3 regions of the Terribacillus sp. FSL K6-0262 genome follow, and region 3 is predicted to be linked to each of the others. Evidence: riboswitches for the same ligand, from Rfam matches in the RefSeq annotation. Region 3 holds a riboswitch; each other region holds the start of a gene.
The links. A riboswitch is a leader RNA that binds a small molecule or an ion and turns the genes downstream of it on or off. The one in region 3 is predicted to bind thiamine pyrophosphate.
Positions count from the first base shown of each region.

Region 1: linked by a shared signal. The riboswitch ahead of MHI54_RS02005 (YkoF family thiamine/hydroxymethylpyrimidine-binding protein) and the one ahead of MHI54_RS07325 (thiamine phosphate synthase) in region 3 are both predicted to bind thiamine pyrophosphate.
Region 2: linked by a shared signal. The riboswitch ahead of tenA (thiaminase II) and the one ahead of MHI54_RS07325 (thiamine phosphate synthase) in region 3 are both predicted to bind thiamine pyrophosphate.

Region 1 is NZ_CP150277.1:396,433-399,687, reverse strand. It holds gene MHI54_RS02015 (ABC transporter ATP-binding protein) at 1-363, opposite strand, end outside; gene MHI54_RS02010 (ECF transporter S component) at 360-938, opposite strand; gene MHI54_RS02005 (YkoF family thiamine/hydroxymethylpyrimidine-binding protein) at 935-1,537, opposite strand; TPP riboswitch at 1,625-1,729, opposite strand; gene MHI54_RS02000 (sulfurtransferase TusA family protein) at 1,845-2,069, opposite strand; gene MHI54_RS01995 (YeeE/YedE family protein) at 2,084-3,145, opposite strand.
Region 2 is NZ_CP150277.1:1,244,903-1,248,157, forward strand. It holds gene thiM (hydroxyethylthiazole kinase) at 1-41, opposite strand, end outside; gene thiD (bifunctional hydroxymethylpyrimidine kinase/phosphomethylpyrimidine kinase) at 7-843, opposite strand; gene tenA (thiaminase II) at 836-1,534, opposite strand; TPP riboswitch at 1,655-1,755, opposite strand; gene splB (spore photoproduct lyase) at 1,815-2,843, opposite strand; gene MHI54_RS06420 (transcriptional regulator SplA domain-containing protein) at 2,836-3,078, opposite strand.
Region 3 is NZ_CP150277.1:1,416,824-1,420,078, reverse strand. It holds gene MHI54_RS07335 (SDR family oxidoreductase) at 1-251, shown strand, start outside; gene MHI54_RS07330 (SDR family oxidoreductase) at 275-1,057, shown strand; TPP riboswitch at 1,168-1,279, shown strand; gene MHI54_RS07325 (thiamine phosphate synthase) at 1,379-1,999, shown strand; gene thiO (glycine oxidase ThiO) at 1,983-3,104, shown strand; gene thiS (sulfur carrier protein ThiS) at 3,101-3,255, shown strand, end outside.

The DNA.
Region 1 (3,255 bases), 1.0 Mb from region 3:
CATTCCTGCAGGCAGCTTCTTATTTTCCAGCCCGAAGGCAATTTCATCCTCCACCGTCAGCATGCAAAATTGAGTTTCGGGATCTTGGAATACAGTCCCGACCTCCAAATTGATTTTCCCGCTTTTGTAATCCTCGATATTCGTACCGGCAAAGAAGATGTCACCGCTCATTTCCCCGTCGAGCTCTTTCGGATATAAACCATTCAGGCAATAGGTGAGTGTGCTTTTCCCGGAACCGCTTGGTCCAAGAAGGAGCATGCTGTCACCTTCCAGCATCCTAAAGCTCAACTTGGATAAAGTGGGGCTGCTTTCTTCCGCGAAGGCAACGGTCAGCTGGTCGACTTCCAGAATCGGCTTTTTCATCCTGCTTTTCGCTGGCGATGCATTTTGCCGAGCGGGAAGCTCGTCAACGTTCCTGTTTTAGCCAGCGCCTCACTGATAGCTTTACCGATCAGGCCGCTAATGACAGCGCCGCTGATGATCCGTACTATCAACATAAGCGCAACATAGGAAGGATCAAGCGCGGCAAAGCCTCCGCGGAAGTATCCCCAGATGAAGCTTGTGATGGCGGCGCCCACGCCGGCACCCATCAATACGAACACATGATAAGAACGATAGCGTGTCATGGCAAATACAGCTTCTGAACCAAGTCCCTGCACGATAGCCGTAAGGATGACGATTGGACCGGCACTGCTGCCGATCAGCACCTCGACGATGCCGGCAATCGTTTCCGAAACAAGGGCGACACCAGGTTTTTGGATGATATAGGCAGCCACGATGGAGACAAGGAACCAGACTCCAAAGATGATATCGGTCCCGATCGGTCCGACAAGCCCCATCATCACCACGTTGACAGGCAGGAATAATAGATACACAATACCGAATACGACAGCAAGCGCAGCCATGACGACAATATCCTTCATCCGCCAGCTTTTCATTTGATCACATCCTTGGCAGAAGGACTGTTAGCTGACATGGTGACCGTCATGACGGTATGGGAAGATCCGGAGCTCTCCGTTTCGGTGAATACATGCTCCAATCCTTCAAAAACATCAACGGCATTGCCATCAAGCCGGGTGGAATAATGAGACTTGGATACAGCGATACCGTGAGAGCGCATATTCTCGATCTGGCTGTAGATGGTGTCCATATAATTGCCGCCGCCTAATGGATAGAGCGAGAATTTGGATGCGGTATCCAGCTTCATGCCTCCCGTGGTCGGAAGGTTGAGCTTGACCTCGTCTTCGGCCATATAGACATCTCCTGCAGAATCACCAGGACAGCCGATCGAGTAAGTGCCATTGAACACGACATGCTCACCGTCTTTGGCTGCTGCCAAAAATATAGCAGAGGTGACATCGAATACATGCGGAATCCTTCCGCGCACAAGCGTTGTCACATCATCCGTCTCGATCCATACTTTTGAGGTATCGACGGCTTCCAATGCCTCCAAAATGATTTCCTTGAATCTGTCCGCCATCGGGTAAACCGAAAAGCTGCAGCCTGCGATTCTGCTTGTTCCGCATTGATTTTGCATTTCCATAAAGAATCCTCCTGATTTTTTGCAAATAAAAAAGCGACGGCACCATAGGGCGCAGTCGCAGAATATACACAAAAGAATAGGACCATTCTGGCTGCACTTCCCCACGCTGGTATTATCCAGATCGAGTTCAAAGGGTCAGAATCACATGATTCCTCTCAGCCGTTGCCAGCTCCCCCAGTGCGTCGCTCGTTATGCAATTGATAGGTTAATAGTAAAAAAAGAAAAACGATTTGTAAAGGGTTTCTTGTTGGACCATCTGATTTTTTGTTGTGCATCAGTCGATGATGATAATCTTGACAAGCTATTTCTTTTTGATCGTTATTGTCCAAGCGGCCTCACCCAATTGCTCATATGCAGTTACTTCATGACCTGCTTCGGCAGCCCATCTGGGAATGGATTCGGTTCCCTGGGTGCAATCGAATTGCACCTCCAGCTCATCGCCGGAATGCAGGTCTTTTATGGCTTCCTTTGCTTCCACTAATGGGAAGGGGCAGACCATTCCCATTACTTCCAATGTTTTCTTCATTTGAATACACTCCTTTATGCTGGTATTGCATGTGTTGATTGTCTGGTTTTCTTACGCGGCCGTACATAGACAAAGTAAGAAGCTGTCCATGTTCCTAAAATCATGAATGCCAACGAAATCCATCCTTGCCACGTCATCATGGCAGTCATCACAAGACCGTTGCCGATCGAACAGCCGCCCGCTAAGGCTGCACCGAAGCCCATCATGATTCCGCCGCTGAAGCTTTGGATGGTTGTTTTCACATCAGGCAGCCTGAACCGGAATTCACCGCTCATTTTTGCTGCGAACAAAGATCCTATGAAGATGCCAAGCACAAGGAAGACACCCCAGTTGATGAAGCTCCATTCCCCTGTCACTAAAAATTGAAGGATATTTGCAGAAGGCGTCGTGATGCCCAAACCTGAGATGCGTCCGGCAGCAACACTCAATGGCCAAGCCAGGATAGCAATGAGCCCGATGAGAATTGCCGTTATGAAAGGATGCCAGCGCTTCTCGAATAGAATATGTGCCAGACCAGTTCTTTTTGGCTTCAAACCAGGAATCTTTACTTGTGGTTTGCGCAGCGTACGATAAACGATCAACCCGACTATCACAGTGAATAAGCCGATCAATATCCAATTGTTCACCCCGAAAGTTGCGGCGATGGAGTTATTCTCCAGCTGTACTTCTTTTACCGTTGTGTCCAAGGGCAGCAATGCACCAGACTTCATCATGGCAGCTGTAAGCATATAACCTGCCAGTGCAATCCAGCTGCCGATCAGACCTTCCCCGGCACGATACCAAGTGCCTGTTGCACAGCCGCCAGCAAAAACAATACCGATACCAAAGATGAAAGAACCGATGATTACCGCAATGATGGGCAGTGTACCTGCACTGAATTCAAAAACTCCCAAACTGATCAATGTATAAACGCCGATACTTTGAATGGCAATTGCAATCAGCAGGGCATAAAACATCCGGTTATCTTTCGCTAAATACATATCGCGAAAGCCGCCTGTCAAACAAAAACGGCCCCGCTGCATGACAAAGCCAAGCAGGGCTCCGCATAACAAGCCTGTTAAGATCATTTGGATCATCGAAACACCCCTTCTTAACCCGAGTATTCTTATAAGTTTTTATGATAATGCTTCCCTCCCTCAGAATCAACCCCTAATTTTGGTTTATTCTGAATTTGACGAGTGATGGT
Region 2 (3,255 bases), 170 kb from region 3:
ATCACATCAGTATACTTCATTATGCTGTCCCTCCTGTACAGGCACACTTTTCAGACGGTAGCCCCAATGGTTTGTCGGCCCGTTCCCTTTGCCTAGCTGCAGCGAATAACGAATCGCATCTGTTACAAACTCCTTGCCGATTTTGACTGCCTCCTGCAACGATCTCCCCTTCGCCAATTCCGCTGTGATTGCCGCCGAATATGTGCATCCTGTTCCATGAGTATGCTTTGTCGGGATTCGCTCGGCTGTGTAGGACGTAAAGTTTTCCCCATCATAAAGCCAATCTGCAGCTAAAGCATCTTCCATATGCCCGCCTTTCATAAGGACAGCTTTTGCCCCATATTCCCTGACGATTCTTTTTGCCGCTGTTTTCATACTGGCTTCGTCCTCTATCCGCATTCCAGTTAGTTCTTCCGCTTCCGGTACGTTCGGCGTAACCAGTGATGCCAGCGGCACGAGATGTGTCTTCAGCGCATCTCTCGAATCTTCTCCCATTAGGGCATGCCCGCTTTTGGCATACATGACAGGATCCATGACATAAATGGTATTTGCATCATTCAGCATAGCAGCGATACAGCGCATCATCTCTTCCGATGCAATCATTCCGGTCTTTACAGCAGCCGGGATGATGTCCGAAAAAATGGATTCCAGCTGCTGCTTTAGAAATTCGACCGGAACATGATGAATTGCCTGCACACCAGTCGTGTTCTGGGCGACAAGGGATGTTATCACGCTCATGCCATATACCTCGCGCTCTTGGAATGTCTTCAGATCAGCCTGGATGCCGGCACCGCCTGAAGGATCCGTACCGGCAATCGTCAAAGCACTCTTCACATCAGGCATGAAGGGACTCCCCTTTCAATGGTATCATCCAATCTTGCTCGGTGGTTGCCATCTCCCAAAAGGCATGTTCCAGCATACAGCTTTTCAGGAATGCTTTACGCGCTCGTTCCTTGGCAGCAGATCCTGCTGTTTCCGCCCATTTGTCCAGCCGCTTGCAAAGCTCGGCTGTCACATCCGGCATACCGTCTTCCCTGCTGGCATAGAACTGGATCCATTCCAGGAACGGATTGGATTCATCCGGCTCCTTCGTCTCGATAATATGGGCAGCCAGCGCTTGATACGTCCACGGGCAAGGCAGGAGTGCTGCCATCAGCTCCCCGATATCACCATGTACAGCACTATTCATCATGTGGGAAATGTAATGATCTGCTGCCGGCGGCGGTGTCATACGCTGCAAATCCTCGTATTTCACACCAGCCACCTTACAGAACACATTATGCGGATGAATTTCACTATGCAGGACAAAATTAATCTGGGACTGATAGAAATCCATCTCTTCCCTTGTCTCACATTTGCTTACTGCCAAGCCATAAATACGAGCGAATGCAGTCAGGTACTCATAGTCTGCCTTCACGTAATGGATCAGCGCCTCTTTAGGCACATGGCCATTTGCAACTCCTTCGACGAAAGGATGCTGATAGATTGCTTCGAAAACCGGGTTTGCTTCTTCTCTCAATTGTGCAGAAAACATGTAAATTCCTCCCCTTATTGGAGAAAGCCCTGATGAAGAGTGATTGGCGCCGGCTAAATAAAAAAGCCGCTCCAGAAGTATGGAGCGACTCGTATACATAGCGATAGTGTCAAAGTTCACACGAATCCGGCTCCACTTCCCTACGCTGGTGTTAACCAGATCAGGTTCAAAGGGATAAAGATCTCTCTTATCTCAGCCGAACGGCACCCCTAGTGGACTTCCTCAAATTCAATTGTCCCTTTAACTATCACATGCATGGATAAGATTGTCAACCGATGCATCAAGTGAAATATTCAATCCGTGAATGCGGGAACATTTTATAGATCGTGCTCCCAAGAATGTCTTTGATTTCTTCCTGTTCCTCATTCTGATAAACATACTTCCCGATACCGTAGCGGCCCCATTTATATTTCCGCTTGTTTTCATCGAGTTCCAGCTTTGTCATCGGGTAATTTTTCTGGATGACACGTTTTGCCGGCTTTGTGAAACGGTGCTGGATCAATTCAAAGGTAAGGTTCTTTTTGGCATGAGCGGGCAGCGCTGCTTCCAGATGCTCCAGCATTTCCGGATAGCCCTTCTGCCAGCCCTCATGCAGATAAATCGGAGCAACGATGAAGCCAAGCGGATAACCTGCTTCTGCAACTTTCACGGCAGCTTCGATCCGATCTTTCAAACGGGAGGTTCCAGGTTCGAAGTATTTGATCACATAGTCATCATTGATGCTGAATCGGAACCTTGTCCGTCCCTGATGATCTGCGTCCAGCAAATGATCCACATGGGCAAATTTCGTCACGAAACGCAGCTGTCCATGTTTGGATCGACCGAAGTATTCTATTGCATGTTTCAGCGTGTGCGTCAGATGGTCGATGCCGACAATATCCGAAGTACAGGAAGCCTCGAAACGCGTCTCTTCAGGCGCCCTCTCCTGCATATATTGCTCTGCCGCCTCGAAAATCTCATCTGTATTCACATACGTACGGATATAAGGTTTGGATCCCATCGTTGTCTGCAGGTAGCAATAATGGCAATGTCCCATACATCCTGTCGCAAAAGGAATCGCATATTCCGCAGATGGTTTGGACGTATCGAATTTCAATGTTTTCCGTACGCCGACGACCAATGTCGATTTGGCAGTGCGATACTTCTGGAACTCATTTTCCCCCGGCAGATTACGAACCTGGTTATGGGAAGTGGTCTCACGGATTTCCACTCCCATGTCCTGGAATTTATCCCGAAGTTTCACGCCAAGCGGATACTCCAATGCCCTGGGCTCGATATAGACGAGCTGCGGCACGAACGGTTTAACCATAATACCCACCCTCGGTCAGGCCGAAAGCAGACACATACGCCTCCTCCGCCTCGCCAAGATCCTGATAGACTGCAACTTCATCCGTCAGCGGATAATACGTTTCATAAATGAACAAAGCAAGTTCCCCGGGCTTTTCCGGATGATGGACGACTGCTGCTTCCTGTATATTTGCCACTCCCTGTGCATGAGGATTGCGAATGATCACATAGACGATATCCCCTGGCTGAAATGCCATACCGTTGGCCTCCTTTTTTATACATACTGGGGGTAGTATGCACAAATTGCAGACAAAGCATGTAAAAAAATGAACCCTTTTCCAGGAAGTATTCGTCTACTTCTTAAGGAGGGGTCCATAGTGAAAATCTTTATATATATTTTTCTGTTCATCATCTTGTCTTTTATCGTTTACTAT
Region 3 (3,255 bases):
TGGCTGCTGAGTATGCGGCGCAAGGCATCGTAGTGAATGCAATTGCCCCAGGCACAACGGAAACACCAATGGTTCGTGCATATAAGGAAAAGAATCCGGAAGCATTCGTAAATGCGACAGAGCCTATCCCGCAGAAGCGTCTTGGCCAGCCGGAAGAAGTGGCGGAGCTTGTCACCTTCCTGCTGACTGGAAAGGCATCTTATATCAATGGCGCGGTGGTGCCGATCGATGGTGGGTTCACGGCAATCTAAAAAACTAAAAGGGAGAGATTCTCATGGAACGGTTTGAAGATAAAGTAGTATTGATTACAGGCGGCGGTTCTGGACTGGGCCGTGCAGCAGCACTTCAAGTAGCAAAAGAAGGCGCAAAACTTTCCCTTGTTGATATAAGTGAAAAAGGCTTGGAAGAAACAAAGCAGGAAGTCCTTGCAGCAGCACCGGAAGCAGAAGTTCTTACAATTGTGGCAAACTGTGCAAACGAACCGGAAGTTGAGGCGTATGTAAAACAAACAGTTGATCAGTTTGGCAAGATCGACAGTTTCTTCAACAATGCTGGTGTAGAGGGAACACAGAATCTAACGGAAGAGTATCCTGTGGATGAATTCGACCGCGTTGTGAACATCAACTTGAATGGTGTTTTCTACGGTATGCGTCATGTATTGAAAGTAATGAAGGAGCAAGGTCATGGTTCTGTAGTGAATACAGCTAGCGTAGGCGGAATCCGCGGAATCGGCAACCAGTCTGGCTATGCAGCAAGTAAGCATGGTGTGGTAGGTTTGACGAAGAACTCCGGAATCGAATACGGGCAATTCGGCGTCAGCATCAAAGCCATCGCACCAGGTGCCATTATGACTCCAATGGTAGAAGGTTCCTTGCGTCAAATCGGCGGGGATAACTGGGAAGAGGCAGGCAAAGAATTTGTCAGCGTCAACCCGATGAAGCGCTTCGGTAAGCCGGAAGAAGTCGGTTATCTTGTTGCATTCCTTCTCTCCGATCAAGCGAACTTCATCAATGCTACTGTTGTGCCGATTGACGGCGGACAATCTTATAAATACTGATTTATATTTTCTTTGGAGGCCATCTGACCGATTCGGATGGTCTTTTTTATATTGAGAAAATCTTGCAAATTATACTGATTATGCTACGATATGGGTAAGTTCATAGTTTATTTTCACACTAGGGGATCCCTTCATAAGGGCTGAGATTAAGAGTGGTGACTCTTTAAACCCTCATAACCTGAACAGGTTCGGACCTGCGTAGGAAAGTGTAGACACTCGAGTTTACATGCTCTTTTGTATGTATTTTTCGCAGACAGTACACACCACTTTCCTTTTGGGGAGTGGTGTTTTTTATGTATTCCGGACTGTTCGTCAAGGAAGGTGATAGCAATCAAATTGATGGCAGTAACAGATGACAGGCATGATATTCCCGACTTGCTGCGTATTTTGCTGGATATTCATCCTTATGTCGATCATGTACAGATCCGGGAAAAGAACAAGCCGGCTGGAGCGGTGTATCAGCTATGCCGGGAGTTAGTGAAGGAAGGACTGCCAGAGGAAAAGCTTTGGATCAATGACCGGGTTGATGCAGCATTGCTGCTTGGCTTGAAGCAGGTGCATGTACCAGGGCATGGACTGCCATTGAAAGAGTTGAAAAGGCAGTATCCGGAGCTGCGGATCGGGGCTCCCGTCCATTCATTTGAGGAAGCCATGGAGGCAGAAGCAGCTGGTGCGGCATACGTGTTATATGGTCATTGTTTTCCAACGGCAAGCAAGCAGGGGAAAGCCCCTCAGCCGCTATCCAATCCAGTGCGAATCCGGCAGAGCATCCAAGTGCCGATGTATGGGATAGGAGGAATCACGGCAGAGAGGTTAGCTGTGCTGAAAGCGCTTGAATTGGATGGCGCTGCTGTAATGAGCGGTATTTTTTCAGCAAAACAACCGCTTGAGGCTGTAAAGGAATTAAGGGAGGAGTGTTCACGTCTTGAAGCAATCCAGTGAGGTAGCTGTGGTTGGAGGGGGTATCATCGGCAGTGCAATCGCTTATTATTTGGCAAAGGCAGGGCACCGGGTCGATTTATTCGAAGCCGGACAGATTGGGTCAGGCTCGACACGAGCCGCAGCGGGCATGCTAGGCGCCCATTCGGAGTATAAAGAGTTCGGTGCTTTGCTTTATTCCTTTGCCCGGACTAGCCAACAGCTGTACGAAGAAGCGGAAGCCGATATACGTGCGCTTACAGGGATAGATATCGAACGGCGTACAGGCGGATTACTGCAGCTTGTTTTTACGGCAGAAGAAAGAGCAAGGCTATCCGATATTTGTTCCTTGGAAGGTGTGACGTGGCTGGACCGAGCTGCTGCGGAAAAAGAAGTGCCGGGGCTGACCAAGTCCCTGGAAGGAGCGATCCATATAGCGGACGATGTACATGTCACACCAGCCATTGCCTGCAGAGGATTCTGTTCGGCAGCCAAAATATCAGGAGCCCGTATACATGCGTTCACTCGAGTGGAAGGCATTGCAAAGGAAGATGGGCAATATCGGATACAGACCTCCAAGGGAGAATGGCAGGCGGAGTATGTGGTCATTGCCGGCGGGGTATGGAGTAATGCCCTTTTGCAGCGGATTGGCTTGGGGACACCGGTATATCCGGTGAAAGGGGAATGCATCGCTGTCACCAATACAGAGATACCGCTCTCCTGCAGTTTATTCCATGACCAGCATTATATTGTTCCTCGGAACAATGATGAGCTGATCATCGGTGCAACAAAGGTCAGGGGAGATTGGAGTACAGAGCCGACATCCGGGGGTATACACAGGGTCATGGAGAAGGCGAGACAGATGCTGCCGGGGATAGATAAGATGCCTTTTCTCAGAAGCTGGGCCGGTCTCAGACCTCAGACGATCGATGGCAAGCCGCTGATCGGGGAGCATCCAGAGATGAAGGGATTATTCATTGCTGCTGGTCATCAGCGCAATGGGATTCTGCTTGCGCCGGTTACAGGTAAGATGATCTGTGACTTGATTGACGGTAAGGCAGTTCCTGAAGTATGGACGGAAGCGTTTCGAGTCGACCGACTGCATACCGATGAGGAGGTATTGATGTGAGCATTCAACTGAATGGCAGGCAGCATGCATTATCCGCTGACATCCGGAATATCGCCCAGCTGCTGTCATCCCTTTCTTTGGAGAATAGGATTGTGATTGTCGAACTGAACAACGAAATCATCGATAAATCTGCCTATGCAGATCAGCCTAT